DNA from 3 places in the Paenarthrobacter sp. AMU7 genome. Region 3 is predicted to be linked to each of the others. Evidence: riboswitches for the same ligand, from Rfam matches in the RefSeq annotation. Region 3 holds a riboswitch; each other region holds the start of a gene.
The links. A riboswitch is a leader RNA that binds a small molecule or an ion and turns the genes downstream of it on or off. The one in region 3 is predicted to bind cyclic di-AMP.
Positions count from the first base shown of each region.

Region 1: another riboswitch for cyclic di-AMP. It lies ahead of ABQM86_RS04700 (hypothetical protein); the one in region 3 lies ahead of ABQM86_RS02825 (hypothetical protein).
Region 2: another riboswitch for cyclic di-AMP. It lies ahead of ABQM86_RS05680 (C40 family peptidase); the one in region 3 lies ahead of ABQM86_RS02825 (hypothetical protein).

Region 1 is NZ_CP165735.1:986,780-992,102, reverse strand. Features, by position in the region: gene ABQM86_RS04715 (winged helix-turn-helix domain-containing protein) at 1-192, opposite strand, end outside; gene ABQM86_RS04710 (response regulator transcription factor) at 927-1,667, shown strand; gene ABQM86_RS04705 (ATP-binding protein) at 1,671-3,200, shown strand; cyclic di-AMP (ydaO/yuaA leader) riboswitch at 3,276-3,463, shown strand; gene ABQM86_RS04700 (hypothetical protein) at 3,467-4,309, shown strand; gene ABQM86_RS04695 (aspartate aminotransferase family protein) at 4,397-5,323, opposite strand, start outside.
Region 2 is NZ_CP165735.1:1,202,585-1,207,907, forward strand. Features, by position in the region: gene ABQM86_RS05675 (M23 family metallopeptidase) at 1-649, shown strand, start outside; cyclic di-AMP (ydaO/yuaA leader) riboswitch at 775-956, shown strand; gene ABQM86_RS05680 (C40 family peptidase) at 961-1,707, shown strand; gene ABQM86_RS05685 (NlpC/P60 family protein) at 1,807-2,580, shown strand; gene ABQM86_RS05690 (HNH endonuclease) at 2,833-3,333, shown strand; gene ABQM86_RS05695 (NTP transferase domain-containing protein) at 3,376-4,281, shown strand; gene ABQM86_RS05700 (molybdopterin molybdotransferase MoeA) at 4,278-5,323, shown strand, end outside.
Region 3 is NZ_CP165735.1:570,166-575,488, reverse strand. Features, by position in the region: gene ABQM86_RS02830 (FAD-dependent monooxygenase) at 1-135, shown strand, start outside; gene ABQM86_RS02825 (hypothetical protein) at 245-1,033, opposite strand; cyclic di-AMP (ydaO/yuaA leader) riboswitch at 1,037-1,229, opposite strand; gene ABQM86_RS02820 (copper resistance protein CopC) at 1,380-2,042, opposite strand; gene ABQM86_RS02815 (NCS2 family permease) at 2,157-3,599, shown strand; gene hutG (formimidoylglutamase) at 3,687-4,637, shown strand; gene ABQM86_RS02805 (hypothetical protein) at 4,694-5,182, shown strand; tRNA gene ABQM86_RS02800 (tRNA-Cys) at 5,267-5,323, shown strand, end outside.

The DNA of each region.
Region 1 (5,323 bases), 420 kb from region 3:
TACGGCGCGCAACTGGCCATAGGAGTTGGGGTTGTAACCCTGCGGAACGTAACCGGGAGCCTGCTGGCCTGCGCCCTGCTGGGCGGGGGCGTAGCCGGGGCGGTTGCCAAAGCCGGGGCGGAGCCCCGCGTTCGACGCGGCCTTGTTGGCGTTACGGACGGAGATGTGGACGTATCCAGATGCAACTGACATGGAGTGCTTACCTCAAAAGTGAATAGCCGTCATCGCGGCTTCGAATGCTGGTTGTCCCCGCAATGAGTTTGGGGAGGGGCGCCCAACGCTGGGCTAGGGGGCGAATGCCTGAAACTTCTTGGGGTGGAAAGTTAGGCTTGCATTCGACAACAGCGGTCATCATGGCCAGCGGGTGTGCTGGACCAGGTTGCTGCGGCTGCAGGTGCTGTTGAGTTCTTGTTCACATTGGAAGTGTGCAACGTAACAATGGCAACACGCAAGTAACAAAGCGCCGAACCGTCCACATTTTGAGACGCAGAGGTCTATTGTGTCGCAAATCACAATTCAGTTCTGACCTAAAATGAACGTCTCTCAATTCTGCCGCGACTGCCTTTTTTAGTGCCCTGCCGAATTTCCTTCGCGTCGGAGGGCATTTGGCGCATCTGCCTCCACGCGAACCCTGCCTCCGCGGAATCTCACGATCTGAAACAACTGTTGTCCAATCGCGGAAACGAAAATCCCCGCATTTTCGACCCCGTGTCCCCGCAAATCGCCTCACTCTCGGACGTGAGAGAGCGTCGGCCGGAAACAAACGGGACGTGAGCGAGCGTCGGCCGGAAACCAACGGGACGTGAGAGAGCGTCGGCCGGGGCCGGACACGTGTCACCGCACTTCCACGTCGCTAGTGTTGACTTCACAGCGTTCTCACAGGACCGGCAAAGCGCGGGCTAACCAGCAGATCGGAGAGTTGTCCCATGGCCTCCTCGCACTCCATGACCAACAACCTTCCTCAACTCTCCCACCCGGACGGCTCCCCTATCCGTGCCCTGGTGGTGGATGACGAGCCCAGCCTCGCTGAGCTCATGAGCATGGGGCTTCGAATGGCCGGGTGGTCAGTTGCTGTTGCCGGCGACGGCCCTGGGGCCGTGAAGCTTTCCAAAGAGTTCCGGCCCGATGTCCTCGTACTGGACGTCATGCTTCCCGGATTCGACGGTGTGGAAGTCCTCAACCGCATCCGTGCGTTTGCCCCGGAAGTTCCCGCGCTTTTCCTCACAGCCAAGGACGCCGTGCAGGACCGCATCGTCGGGCTGGCTGCCGGCGGCGACGACTATGTCACCAAACCCTTCAGCATGGAGGAAGTCCTCCTGCGACTGCACCGCCTGGTCCAGCGTTCCGGCGTGGCCGCCATGGACACAGCCGAACTGGTGGTGGGTGACCTTACCCTGAACGTGGACACCCGTGAAGTCACCCGGGCCGGCGAGGACATTCCGCTTACCGCCACCCAGTTTGAGCTTTTGCGCTACCTCATGGAGAACCCTAAACGAGTGGTCAGCAAAGCACAGATCCTGGACCGTGTGTGGGACTACGACTTCGGTGGACAAGCCAACATCGTGGAGCTCTACATTTCCTACCTGCGCAAGAAGATCGAAGCAAACCACCCTCCGATGATCCACACCATCCGCGGCGCCGGCTATGTCATCAAGCCTGCGGACTAGGCGTTGAGCACCCTTTCAGGAGTGGCCAAAAAGTCACACCGCAGTTGGCTCAGCCCCTCCGCGTGGCACCTGCGTACCCGACTGGTCCTGGTCGCCATGGCCTTGCTGGTCGCCATTTGCGCTGCCGTGGGAGTGGTCAGCTACGCCTCCATGGACATGGTGTTCAACAAGCAGCTCGACCGGCAGTTGGAGCAGGCGTCAAGCCGCGCGACCAGCTTCGGCAGGCCGCCGTCGAACTTTCCGTCCTCCCCCTCCGGAAGGCCGGACCCGCTGGAAGCGCGCGGCCAGGCCGCTGGAACGCTGAACGCACGGATCGATGGAACAACCGTGATCAATCCAGGCGTTATTGAGGCCTCCGGCAAGCGGGCCGAACTCACGGCGGACGACAAACAGATTCTGCTGTCGTTGCCCCGGGACAACCGGCCTGTGGACCGATCGCTCTCCTATGGGGATTACCGGCTCGTGGCCGTCGAAACTGCCGGCGACGTGATCGTGACGGGACTGCCTCTCGCGGACAAGCAAAGCGCCGAGGCCTCGCTGGTGTGGACCATGGTGCTGGTGTCGCTCGGCGGACTGGCTGTGATCGGCCTCGCGGGAACGGTAATCATCCGGCGGACCATGCGTCCATTGGAGCAGCTCTCCGAGGTAGCCACCAAAGTTTCCCGCCTCCCTCTCGACGCCGGTGAGGTGGCACTTGCGGTGCGGGTCCCGCCGTCGGCCGCCCATCCCGGAACCGAAGTCGGCAGCGTTGGCCATGCCCTCAACCAGATGCTGAACAACGTCTCCAGTGCTTTGGAAGCCCGCCAGGAAAGCGAAACCAAGGTGCGCCAGTTCGTCGCGGACGCGTCGCACGAACTTCGAACGCCGCTTACGGCCATCCGCGGTTACACCGAACTGTTGAGCATGACCGAGAACTTCACCGATGACGGCCGAAAGTCGCTGGCACGCGTCCGGAGCCAGTCCGAACGGATGACCACCCTGGTGGAGGATCTGCTGCTGCTTGCCAGGCTGGACGAAGGCCAGGCGCTCAAGATCACGGACGTGGACCTCACCCAGTTGGTGATTGAAACTGTCAGCGACGAGAAAATCATGGCACCGGACCAGATTTGGCAACTCCAACTCCCGGATGAACCCGTCACGGTCCGCGGCGACGTTACGCAACTGCACCAGGTCCTGGCCAATCTTCTCTCCAACGCCCGTAAACACACCGATGCCGGCACCACGGTGGTCACGAGCGTGATGCTCTCCGCCGACGGCAGCCCAGTGGTGACCGTAACGGACAACGGGCCCGGCATTCCAGAGGATTTCCAGGGCCGGATCTTCTCCCGTTTTGCCCGCGCCGACGCTGCGAGATCGGGGTCCGAGGGCACGTCGGGGCTGGGTCTGTCGATCGTTGAATCCATCGTGGAAGCTCACGGCGGCAGCGTGCACGTGGCGTCCCGTCCAGGGGGCACGGAATTCACCCTTCGATTCCCTGTGGTCGCCACCGAACAGAAGTTACGAACCCAGCAAGGCGACTCACCGTCGTCGTGATCTCTGTTACCTAAATGTGACTTCTACGAATTCCTCCTGTACCGTCGAAAGGGTGGGTCGCCCCAACTGGCCCACATCCGGGATGCGCCGAGCTCTGCCACTTCCCGGAGTCCGTACTTACTCCGAGGCAGAGACGGGGGACCCAGAGTCTCCGGGACCAGGCATTTATGCCGGACCCTTGGGGTGAAGCCGCAGCGTGATGCGCGGCCGGATGACCTCATCCGAACCCGACAGCTAACTCCGCAGGCGCTGAGAGGTAATCACACATGTCTGAATTTAATGATCAGACGCGCCCTTCCGCGCGTCACCGCGATGAGCACAACGCACCGTTGACCAAGTCGCAGGCTGTCCTCAAGAACGCTGCCCGCCAGGGCAAGTCCGGCCACCGCATGTCGGTTGTTGCCGGTGTTGTAGCTGCTGCGCTGGGCGTTGCATCGCTCGGTACTGCTGCCAACGCCGCCCTGACCCTTCCCGAGGTAAGCCGCGTTGCAGAGACCCAGGCGAATGCCCAGGTCAGCAACAACAAGACAGCTGAAATCTCCGCTTCCTTGGATGCAGCCGCTGCAAAGGGCGCCGCTGACAGGGCAGCCGTGGACAAAGCCGCAGCCGAAAAGGCCGCAGCCGAGAAGGCCGCGGCGGACCAGGCCGCCGCTGAAAAGGCCGCCGCCGAGAAGGCCGCTGCCGACCAGGCCGCCGCTGAAAAGGCCGCCGCTGATGCTGCAGCCAAGCAGGCCGCCGACGCCGCTGCTGCCGCCGCCGCTGCCGAAGCTGCAGCTGCTGCTGCCGCCCCCAAGGCCGTGGACGATCCCGCCGCTGCCAAAGCCTACGCTGCCAGCATCCTTGGCAACTACGGCTGGAGCGCCAGCGAAATGACTGCGCTGAACACCCTGTGGGAGAAGGAATCCAACTGGAGGACGACCGCCACCAACGCTTCCAGCGGTGCTTACGGCATTGTCCAGTCGCTGCCGGCTAGCAAGATGGCAACCGCGGGCGCTGATTGGCAGACCAACTACCAGACCCAAATCAAGTGGGGCTTGAACTACATCAAGGAACGCTACGGATCCCCGTCGGCCGCCCTGGGCTTCCACTTGGCCAACAACTGGTACTAAGCCAGACTGCTTGATTACCGCGCCGGTTGCCGCCGCCCGCACCAGTACAGACTGGAGCGGATGGCGGGAACCGGCGCGGTTTTCGCGTTACACAGACTCCGGTTCGGCTTCCAACGCGCTGCGCACCGCCGCGATGGACGCAGCAACATCCCCTGCATCCGTGGTCCAGTTACTCACCGAAATCCTGAGGATTTCACGGCCACGCCAGGAGGACCCGGACATCCACACCGCGCCCTCGGCCATCAGCCGTTGCGTGACACGGTGTGTGCGGTCATCACTGCCGAAGCTCACCGATACCTGCGTGAAGACGACGTCGTTGAGCACCTCGACTCCCGGAATCGCGGCGAGCCCCTCAGCCAACGCGCGGGCGTTTGCAGCGAGCCGCTCCACCATGGAGATCACCCCGTTACGGCCCAGTTGCCTCAGCGCCGCCCACACAGGGATGCCCCGGGCACGGCGGGACATCTCAGGCACTTTCTCGAAAGGATCTCCCGGGCCGGCATCCGTAGCAATGAGGTAACTTGTGTGAACACTGAAAGCACGCCTCAAGGCTTCCGGCCTCGCAACGATGGCCAAGCCGCAGTCGTAAGGAACATTCAGCGTCTTGTGGGCATCCGTGGCCCAGGAATCTGCTTCCTCTACTCCCGCCAGCCGGGCCCGCAGCGTCGGGCTAACGGCGGCCCATAAACCAAAAGCACCATCCACGTGCACCCATGCGCCGCGATCGTGGGCCACCGCAATGGCTTCCTGCATGGGATCAAAGGCGCCGGAATGCAGGTTGCCCGCTTGCAGACAGACCAGTGACAGTCCTGGTTGCTGGTCCATGGCCTCGGCAAGTGCGTCGGGGAGAATCCGTCCTTCCTCGTCGGCATCTACGGGCACGCAGGCACCCAATCCGAGATACCGCAAAGCCAGGTCCACTGCGGCGTGCCGCTCCCTGCCCGCAAAGGTGGTGATGCGTGGGGCGCCTGTCAGCCCCAGCGCCTCAAGGTCCCAACCCGCCTCGTCCATCAG
Region 2 (5,323 bases), 630 kb from region 3:
AGTTGCGCTTGCCGCCACCGGACTTGCCCTGACTGTCGGTCTGCCGGCCACCAGCCCGGTAATGGCAACCTCGGAATCCGGTCAGACCGAGTCGGCCCTGGCCGTCACCGGGGGCAGCCAGCCCGAGGTTTCCGCCGCTGCATCAGCCAAGATCGACTTCAGCCGTGCTGCGGTAGCTACCGCCGCCGACCCCGACGGCAAGCTGAAGCAGCTGCTCAGTGCGCAGTCCGCCGACAGCATCCAGCGTGCCTCGTCCACGGGCACCATGGCCAGCCCCCTGGACACCCTGACCACGGCTTCCCCGTTCGGCTACCGCATCAGCCCCCTCACAGGTGGTGCCGGTGACTTCCACCGCGGCCAGGACTTCGTGGCCCAGTGCGGCACGGCCGTCCATGCTGCGGCCAGTGGCAAGGTCACCTTTGCGGGATGGCACGAGTACGGCGGAGGCAACCGCGTGGTGGTAGACCACGGCAACGGCCTTGAGACCACGTACAACCACTTGTCGTCCTTCACCGTCAAAGTAGGCCAGACGGTCAGCCGCGGCGACACTGTAGCGCTGAGCGGCACCACGGGCGCCTCCACCGGCTGCCACCTCCACTTCGAAGTACAGGTCAACGGTGAAGTTGTTGACCCCATGGGCTGGCTCTAAGTCCAGTTGATGGTTGTCTCTCGCATTGGTGACACACCCCGTGACCTGAATGTGACATTCGCGTTCAACTGTTGTACCGTACAAAGCGCATCGGCTTTTTAGGGGGCCGGTGCACTTGAGTGGATTGCCTAGCTCTGCCACCACTCGAGGTCCGTTCGCATAAATCGTCTGGCAGGGGCGGGGGAACCACTTCTGGTCTTCGCAAGAAGGCCTTGGGGTTAAGTCGCAAAGCTTCCTTGAAGCAGCGTGGCCGGATGACTCCCATCCGAATCCGACAGCTCACCTCGCAGGCATTGGGAGAGGCTACCTTCGTGTCATCACGCACTACCCCTGCGCGCCACCGCGCCGAATCGGTTCGTACGAACCCCTTGAACACGCTTTCCAAGGCTGTTTCATCCAACGCCGGTACCGTTGGCCGTCAGGCCGTCGTACTGGCAGCAGCCTCAGGCCTCGTCCTCAGTGTCGGTCTGCCGGCCCAGGCAGCGGACACCGACGTTTCCAAGTCGGAAGCCTCCAGCACCCAGCAGATGGTCACCACTGCGGTAGTCACCGCAGAGCCCACCGCCACCGTTTCCTTCGAGAGCCCCGTAGTGGCCACCAAGGAAGCTCCCAAGGTTGTGCAGCGCGCTTCGCAGACCACCCAGCGCACCGCGGCCAACGGCAACCAGGCCACCGCAGGCGCCGTGACTGCGAAGTCGTCCGAAGCCAAGGATGCTGCTTCCAGCGCCGCCGCTTCCGGCCTCGCCGCGATCGCCTACACCGGAATCGGCCACCCTTACGTTTGGGGCGGCACCACGCCCAACGGATGGGACTGCTCCGGCTTCACCCAGTGGGTCTACGCCCAGGCCGGCATCAGCATCCCGCGCGTCAACGCCTGGACGGCCATGAAGCCCACCAGCACTCCTGTCCCCGGTGACCTGGTCATGCAGAACGGCGGAGCACACGTAGGCATCTACGTTGGCAACGGCATGATGATCAGCGCATTGAACCCGGGACAGGGCACGCTCCTGCACTCGGCTGCCTCCACGGGCACGTCCTCCTTCTTTACCCTCCGCTAGAAACAATCCGGTTCGGGGTTCGCCAGCATGCCCCCAAGTGCTGGCGCGCCAATGAGCCGCGTGTACCCCAACTGCACGCGGATACGAAAAGAGAAAACCATGACCAGTGCATCCAAGGTTGCACGGCATCGCGCTGAGGCCCCCAAGACCAGCTCGCTTGCCGTGATCGCCAAGGCCGTCAGTGAAAACGCCGGCGGCGTCGGCCGCCAGGCGGCTGTTATTGCCGCAGCTTCAGGCCTGGTCCTGACCGGCAGTGTTGCTGCCAACGCGGCCGACACCACCGTGGACCGTGAGTCCACCGCGACGTCCACCCTTGACGTCCAGTCGGTAGTCCAGGCCACCATCGCTGCGGACTCCACCGTTGCCATCTCCTACGAGCGCCCCGTGGTCACCACGGTGCAGGCTCCGGCCCCCGTAGAGAAGAAGGCTCCTGCGAAGGCAGAAACCAAGAAGGCAGCAGAAAGCACGGCAACTGCCGGCAACGCCACACTGGCCGTCAACACCGCGGCTCCTGAGGCAAAGGCTCCGGCCGCTGCAAGTGGCCTGGGTGCTGCAATTGCCGCTGCCGCCTATGCGCAGCTCGGCGTCACCCAGGACTGCACCATGCTGGTAACCAACTCCCTGGCAGCTGTTGGCATCAACTTCCACGACTGGCCGGCCGGCTACCTCTCCCTCGGCCGCACGGTCAGCGCAGCGGAAGCGAAGCCGGGCGACCTCGCCTACTACGCCAACGGCGGTCTGGCCGGACAGGCCCACATCGCTGTATACGTCGGCAACGGCCAGGCAGTCCACGGTGGATGGAACGGATCCACCACGGCACTGTTCAGCGTCAACGTAGGCTCCGGCCCGGTTTTCATCCGCGTGAACGGCTGATCCAGCCTTTGGTTTTGACAGCAACACCCCGCAGGCTCAGGCCGGCGGGGTGTTCTGCTTTAAGGGACGGATTCGGCTCCAGGCCCCTTAACCTCGCATGAACTCTTGGCGACACTGCACGGGAAACGACCGAAAAATTCGTTGATACGGCATATGAGTGCTTACCCTTATCTTGTCGATCCACAGCCCGTACAAGCAGAGGGCAGCCGGCCCTCGTGCCCCTGACGGGTGCGGCCGTGAAGAGGTACGTGCATGCGCACACTCGTTCTGAATGCTGGATATGAACCGCTGGCGGTAATAACATTCCGCCGGGCGCTGGTCCTAGTGTTGACTGGGAAAGCTAGCGTAGTGGCCGAAGGCGACGAGCCTGTCGTCGGGCCACAGGAGATTCTCGGACGCCCCTCCGTGATCCTCCTTAACCGCTACATCCGTCCCCGGTACAACAGGATTACCGCCGTGAGCCGACGCGGGGTCCTTCGCCGCGACGGCCATCGCTGCGCCTATTGCGGGAAAACAGCCCACACCATAGACCACGTCCACCCCAAATCCAGGGGCGGCGCGGATTCCTGGGAAAACCTGGTCGCGGCGTGTCTGAAATGCAACAACGCCAAGAGCGACCACACGCTGGCTGAAATGGGTTGGAAACTCCGTTTCACGCCTGGAGTGCCCCAGGGAACCATGTGGCAGATCAAAGAACTCGAGAAACCTGCGCCGGACTGGGACCCGTTCCTGTTGCCGGAATCCGCTGCCTGATCGATTTCTGCTGAACTCCGGCCGCCCCGGTAATCTGGGCGAATGGAGTTCAATGCCGTGATTCTGGCGGGTGGCAGGGCCACCCGCCTCGGTGGCGTGCCCAAGCCGTCGTTGATGTACGACGGCGGGACGCTCCTTTCACGCGCCCTGCAGGCGGCCCGGGGTGCGTCAGCTGTGGTGGTGGTAGGTCCTGACGCTTCAGGAACGGGCGGTGAGCCGTTACCGGTCGAGGTGCTGCGGGCACGGGAGGAACCGGCATTTGCGGGTCCCGCCGCAGCGATTGCTGCGGGGTTGGCGGCGATGAAGGACAACGGAAACAACGCTCCCTGGACGCTCGTCCTGGCATGCGATATGCCGCACGTGTCCCGTGGCGTTTCGTTCCTCTGGAAAGCCCTGGAGGCCCATGCGGGGGTGGACGGTGCCATGGCTGTCTCTGCCGATGGCCGGAAGCAGCCCCTCCTTGGTGCCTACGGCACCAGTGCCCTCGAACGGGAAGTGGCTCAAGCTTCCGAAGGTTCCGGGTTAACGAACGCTTCAGTGTTCCGCCTGCTTGCTAGGCTGAACCTGCTGGACGTAGCCGTCCCCCCAGGCTCCACGGATGACGTGGATACATGGGAGGACGCTGCGGCCCTGGGCATTGACTACAAGTTGGAGGCGGACGTGAAGAGCCAGGAAGAGACGCTCGAGGAATGGTGCCGCACACTGCTGCAGGCATTCGAGCTTGAAGGCGTTGAAGTGGACGTCAATGAAGTGCTCGCTGTTGCCGGAGTGGCGGCGCACTCAGTGGTGCGCCCCGCAGCGCCCTTGACCACCTTCATTGCCGGCTACGCGGCGGGCATGGCCCGCGGCATTGGCCAGGCAAGCGATGATGCGTCCATGAATGCCGCCTTGGAACTGGCCCGCAAAGTTGCCAAGGAGTACTCGGAGTCCGAGGCTGACGCCGAATGACGGAGGCCCCCGCCGAGGGCCATCACGCGGCACACACCTGGCAGGAGGCCCGGCAGCGGGCGTTCGATTGTGCCGCTCCCATCCCTCCGGCTCCTGTCCCGCTCAGGTCAGCCCTCGGCCGCACCCTAGCTGCCGATGCCCGGGCGGTGCAGGATATGCCGCACTACGCTTCCTCAGCCATGGATGGGTGGGCCGTCAACGGAAGCGGTCCGTGGATCCTGAGTGAACCGGGCCAGAGGCTTGCTCCCCACCAAGCAAGTCCCATTGTTACGGGCGGGCTGATTCCGCCGGGTGCTAAAGCAGTACTTCGCAGCGAGAGCGGCGTCATAACCACCGACGACGACGGCCTTCCGGTCCTTGCGCTGGGCGGAACCGCCAAACCCGGCGAACCCCGCAACGGCCAGCACATCCGTAAAGCCGCAGAAGAAGCGGCGGCGGGGGAGGTCTTGCTTACTGCCGGAACCGTGCTCAACCCGGCCCACATCGCTTTGGCTGCGCTGGCCGGTCTGGACCAGCTGGAGGTCCTCGGCAAGCCGCTGGTCAGGTTTCTGCTGACGGGCTCCGAGGTTGTGGCACAAGGGGTTCCGCTGCCCGGACAAGTGCGTGATACTTTCGGCCCGCAATTGGGCGCTGTGGTGGAGCTCCTTGGTGGCATCGCAGGAGAGCAGCTCAGGGTGGGCGACAACTATGAAGAATGGATTTCCGCACTCCAGGACACCGAACCGGCCCTGGATGAGCTGACAGCTGATGACCCTTACCAGGAAACTGAGCCCCCGGCGGACGTCGTCATCACTACCGGCGGGACCGGTCGGTCCGGGACTGACCACTTCAGGCGGGCCGTGGCTGAACTCGGCGGCCGGCTGTTGATCGACGGCATTGCCATGCGCCCCGGTCATCCTGCTGTGCTGGCTGAACTGCCCGATGGCCGTTTTGTGCTGGGCCTGCCGGGAAATCCACTTGCCGCGATGATGGCGCTGCTAACGGTGGGTGCGCCGTTGCTGGCGGCTTTGGGTCATCGGCAGCTGGACGGGGTAGGTGAAGT
Region 3 (5,323 bases):
GGGATGCACCTTGTAGGAGTCGGCGAGCTCATTACGCCCACACCGAAGGAAGTACTTCGGCAGGCAAAGGCTGTAGGCCAGGCGATATCGTCCAAGGTGGCCCTCCCTGCAGGGCCGGGCATCGCCACCGCTTAGCAGATCAAACCTGGCTGCGAACTATTCCGCACATAACTTAACGCCAAAGGCCGGTGCCCTCGAAGATGAACTCTTCGAAGACACCGGCCTTTGAACTGAAGCGTGAGGCTTATGCGCCAGCGCGTACGTAGGTCAGGGGACCCGTTGCGGTCAACCAGCTGATCGGGTGGATACCCGTCTGGTTGCCGTTGATGCCACCGCTGATGGCCTGGCCGTTGCCGATGTAGATGGCGACGTGGCCGGACTGGGCGATCATGTCACCGGGCTGGGGTGAGCTGACAACCTTGCCGTAGTTCATGAACTGCATGGGACCGAGGTCGCCAACGGGGATGCCTGCGGAGCCGAGTGCGCGCTCCACCATGGCGGTGCAGTCCTGCATGATGCCGATCTGGGCGTAAGCCGAGGCAACCATGGCGGCATTGACGCCACCAACAGCCGGAGCAGCAGCAGCCGCAGGAGCGGGAGCAGCAGCGGCCGGAGCGGCTGCAGCAGCCTTGGCAACAGGAGCCTTGGCGGCGGCAGTGGTGACTGCTGCCTTCTTGGCGACAGGAGCCGGAGCAACCGGTGCAGGCTTTTCGATAACCGGAGCTGCAACGGAAGCAACAGCGGGGCGCTCGAAGTTGACCGTAGCCGTAGCCAGGGCGGTAACAACCTGGGTGGGAGCGTCGGCCGAAACGGTCTCAGCGACCGTGGCCGGGCTGGAATCCCGCTGAACCGGAGCTTCAGCAGCGTGAGCTGCAATGGAGCCGGTCAACACAAGGCCCGAGGCTGCTGCGATAACAGCTGCCTGGCGGCCAGCGCCGGAAGCGTTGCTGGCAACTGCCTTGGAGATGGAGATGAACGGATTAGGACGTACGCTGTCCGCCTTACGACGGCCGCGAAGAATGCGTGAAGACATGAAAGAGCCTCTCCCGATGCCTGCGAGGTTAGCTGTCGGATTCGGATGGGAGTCACCCGGCCACTATCTCCCGCTGTTCAGCGGAAGCATCGTGACTTCACCCCAAGGCACGCTCGAAAGCGGCCCAAAATGGGTTCCCCGTCTCTGCCGTAAGGTTTGTCTGCGAACGGATTCCGGACTGCGGCAGAGCTAGGCAATCAGACCGGAAGTGCCCGCTACGTGGAACAGGCACAGGTACCACCGTACGCGATGATCACGCGGAAGTCACATTTAAGTAACGAGAAGTACGCTTCTGGCGTGTCGCAGTAACCGTTTCGAGATCTTCGCAGCTACGTAGAAAACCCCGTTATTCCGCGGGAGAAGGGCCCTCAGGGTCGTTCGAAGCAGCCAGTTTCCTGCGGGCAGTAACAGCCAGAAAAATAACGAGACCAACAGCAACAACCGCCAGGCCCACGATGCTCCATGGGAAGGGCTGGGAGGCGTCGGCCGCGGGCTCGCTGTTGCCGGTTCCCGACGCCGCAGAGCCCGGGGCCGCGGTTCCCGCCGTCGGCACCGCCGCTGAAGGTGTCGAAGCGGACGGAGCCGATGCGGACGGAGAGGCTGCCGCCGGGCCGCTGGCCGTCGTCGTGCTTCCTGCGGTGGCCGTGAAGGTAAAGGTGCCCTCGATGGGGTGCGAATCGCTGCTGACGACGCGCCAGACCACCGTGTATTCGCCGGCCGGAGCGCCTTCGCGCAACTTCTGGACCGCCTGGTTGTCGATGATTTCCACCGGGCCGTCGGCCCAGTTTTCGCCGCCCGCAGTGACCGTGACGCCCGAACCGATGGCGAGCGGCCGGTTGTTGAACGTGATGGAAACCGACGCCGGGACGTCCGTGACGCTGGTGCCACTGGCCGGCGTCGTGGATTCAGCGACGTCGTGGGCGGACGCCGGCGCCGCAGTAAACAGCAGGGCGGACGCGAAGGCAAGAGCAGCGACGACGGCGGCCAGAAGCGGGCGGATGGTACGCATGGGGCGGTTTCTCCTAGTGTTGGCTTCCTTACAGACTAGGCGAATCGTCCGGAGCGCCCGCACCGGACCGCATAGGATTTGAGGGCACACTCCCCCCGATCCCCGGAGTCTTTCATGCTTAAGCAAGGTTCTGCAGTAGACCGCTACTTCAAAATTACTGAACGTGGATCCACGTACTCGCGGGAAATTCGTGGCGGCTTCGCAACGTTCTTCGCCATGAGCTACATCGTGGTGTTGAACCCGCTGATTCTCTCCGGGGCGGATTCCAGTGGGGCATCCCTCGGCTTCACAGCCGTCGCAGCCACGACGGCCTTCGTGGCGGGCATCCTGACCATCCTCATGGGCGCGTGGGCCAAGCACCCATTCGCCGTTGCAACCGGGCTGGGCGTCAACGCCTTCGTTGCCGTCACGGTCGCCTCGCACCCGGAACTCACCTGGCCGGACATGATGGGCCTCGTGGTCCTCTCCGGCATCACCATGCTCATCCTGGTGCTGACCGGTTTCCGTACTGCCGTGTTCAAAGCCGTGCCGGAAGCGCTGAAAACGGCGATCGTGGTGGGCATCGGCCTCTTCATTGCACTGATCGGCCTGGTCAACGCAGGCTTTGTACGCCGGATTCCCGACGCCGCCGGCACCACGGTTCCCTTGGGCCTGGGCGTGGATGGCAAGCTCATGGGCTGGCCTACCTTGGTGTTCGCAGTGGGCCTCATCCTCACCATCGCCCTGGTGGTCCGCAAGGTCCGCGGCGCCATCCTCATCGGCATCGTGGTCTCCACGGCACTGGCAGCCATCCTCGAGTTCACCCTCCACATCGGCCCCAGCTTCGACGGCAAGAACGTCAACCCGCGCGGCTGGTCCCTCGTGGCTCCCACCCTCTCGGAGTGGGGCGCCCCGGACCTGTCCCTCATCGGCAAGGCCAACCCGTTCGGCGCGTTCCAGCACCTCGGTTTCATCGCTGCAGCACTGTTGGCGTTTGTGATCCTCCTCAGCATCTTCTTCGACGCCATGGGCACCATGGTGGGACTGGCCAACGAGGCCGGAACCGTGGACAAAGACGGCAACATCCCCAACGTCGACCGTGTCCTGCAGGTGGACGCCCTCGGCGCGATCGTGGGTGGTGGCGCGTCCGTTTCGTCCAACCAGATCTTTGTTGAGTCCGGCGCCGGCATCGGCGAAGGTGCCCGCACCGGCCTCGCCTCGATCGTCACGGGCGTGCTGTTCCTGGTGGCGATGTTCTTCACGCCCCTCATCAACCTTGTACCCTTCGAAGCCGTGGCTCCGGCACTGGTGGTTGTGGGCTTCATGATGGTCTCCCAGGTGGGCAAGATCGATTGGCAGGACTGGGGTGTCGGCATCCCTGCGTTCCTGACCATCTCCCTCATGCCGTTCACGTACTCGATCGCCAACGGCCTCGGTGCCGGCTTCATCTCCTACGTCCTGATCCGCACCTTCCAGGGCCGCGCCCGCGAAGTCCACCCGCTCATGTGGGCCGTGGCCGCTGCGTTCCTGCTGTTCTTCGGCATTGGAACCGTGGAGGAGCTGCTGGGCGTCAAGTAAGTCTCCTGCGGACCTAAGTCCGGAGTTTCAGACACCCGCCTGCTGGGAAAGCTGGTTTTCGTGTGCCCGTTCGGGTGTGCTTGAAGCATGGAAACCAGCATCACCCTCGCCGTAGACGTCAACCCTGGGCCGTGGAAGGGCCGCTTTGACGGAGACGGCACTGAACACCGCCGCTGGTGGCAGGCAGTAGCACCCCTGACGTCGCCCGCGCCCGCAACTGCCTCGCGTCCCGCCGTCGTGCTTGGTTTTTGCAGCGATGCCGGAGTGCGCCGCAACCAGGGCCGGGTCGGTGCTGCTGCGGCTCCCGCTGCCATCCGCACGGCGCTGGGTCCGCTGGCGTTCCATCTTGACCGGGACGTGTTCGACGCCGGTGACGTGGTGGTGGAGGAGGACTCACTGGAAGCCGGCCAAGAGCGCGCCGGACGCGCCATTACGGAACTGCTCGACGCCGGAAACCTCACCGTGGTGCTGGGCGGCGGCCACGAAACCGCGTTCGCCAGTTATCTTGGCGTGGCCGGTTCGGACACGGTCCGCGGCAAACGGCTTGGTGTCCTGAACCTGGATGCCCACTTTGACCTTCGCGACGAACCCACACCGAGCTCGGGTACGCCGTTCCTGCAGATGGCCCACGCAGAAGCCGCCGCCGGCCGCGAACTGCAGTACGCCGTCGTCGGAATTTCGGAGCCGAACAACACGCGCACCCTCTTCGACACCGCCGATCGCCTGGGAGTGAAGTACCTGCTCGATGAGCTGTGCACGCCGGAGGCAGTAGAGATTTTTGTTGCCGATTTCCTGGCCGGCGTGGACGTGCTGTACCTGACCATCGACCTGGACGTGATGCCTGCATCCGTGGCGCCCGGGGTCAGCGCACCCGCAGCCTATGGCGTGCCTTTGCCAGTGATCAACGCGGTCTGCCGGCAGGTTGCTGCGAGCGGGAAGCTCCTGCACCTGGACATAGCGGAGCTGAACCCGGAGTTTGATATCGATCACCGCACCGCGAAAGTGGCCGCGCGACTGGTGAACGCCCTGCTCGCCTAGCGTTCCCTTTTCCAGCCGCCTTCCTCCGCCTACTCTGTGGGGAGGGAAGGATGGCGATGCGCGGAACTCCTGTGCAGGACAAGTGGGCTTGGGTGGCAGGGCCGATAGCTGTGGCTCTGGGACTCGCAGCGCACATGGTGGCGGGCGGCAGCGCTCCTGCCCTACCCGTCCTCCTGGCCTTCGCCGCGTTGTGTGCGCTCGCCGCCCAACTTATTTCCCGTTGGGTGCACGGACCGCTGCTGCTGCTCCTCCTTTCCGGCTTGGCACAGCAGCTGCTGCACTTCGGTTTCGAGGCTTTCGGAGGGTACTTTCCCGGCAGCGGATTACTGGACCACTTGCACGGCGGCCCGGTCTTGGGGGATGTGCCAACCGGGGATGTGCCAACCGGGGCCGCGTCCGGTGGCGGCGACAGACACCTCCTCCTCTACACCCACATGGCAGCTGCGATCCTCACGCTGCTGGTGGCTGCGGGAGTGTCGTTCGCAGTGAGTCGCGCCAAGGCGTCCACAGCTCAACGGGCAGCAACCTTGCGCAACGTTGAGTAGCCCGGCGACTACCTGCGTAGCGCTGCGAAAGCCTGCGACATGAACTTTGATCCGGCCGCCGCCAGGCGCCTAGTGTCGTTGGCACGTGGTGTACCCGAGAGGCCAGGGAGCTGCCTGCAAAGCAGCGCACGCGGGTTCGAA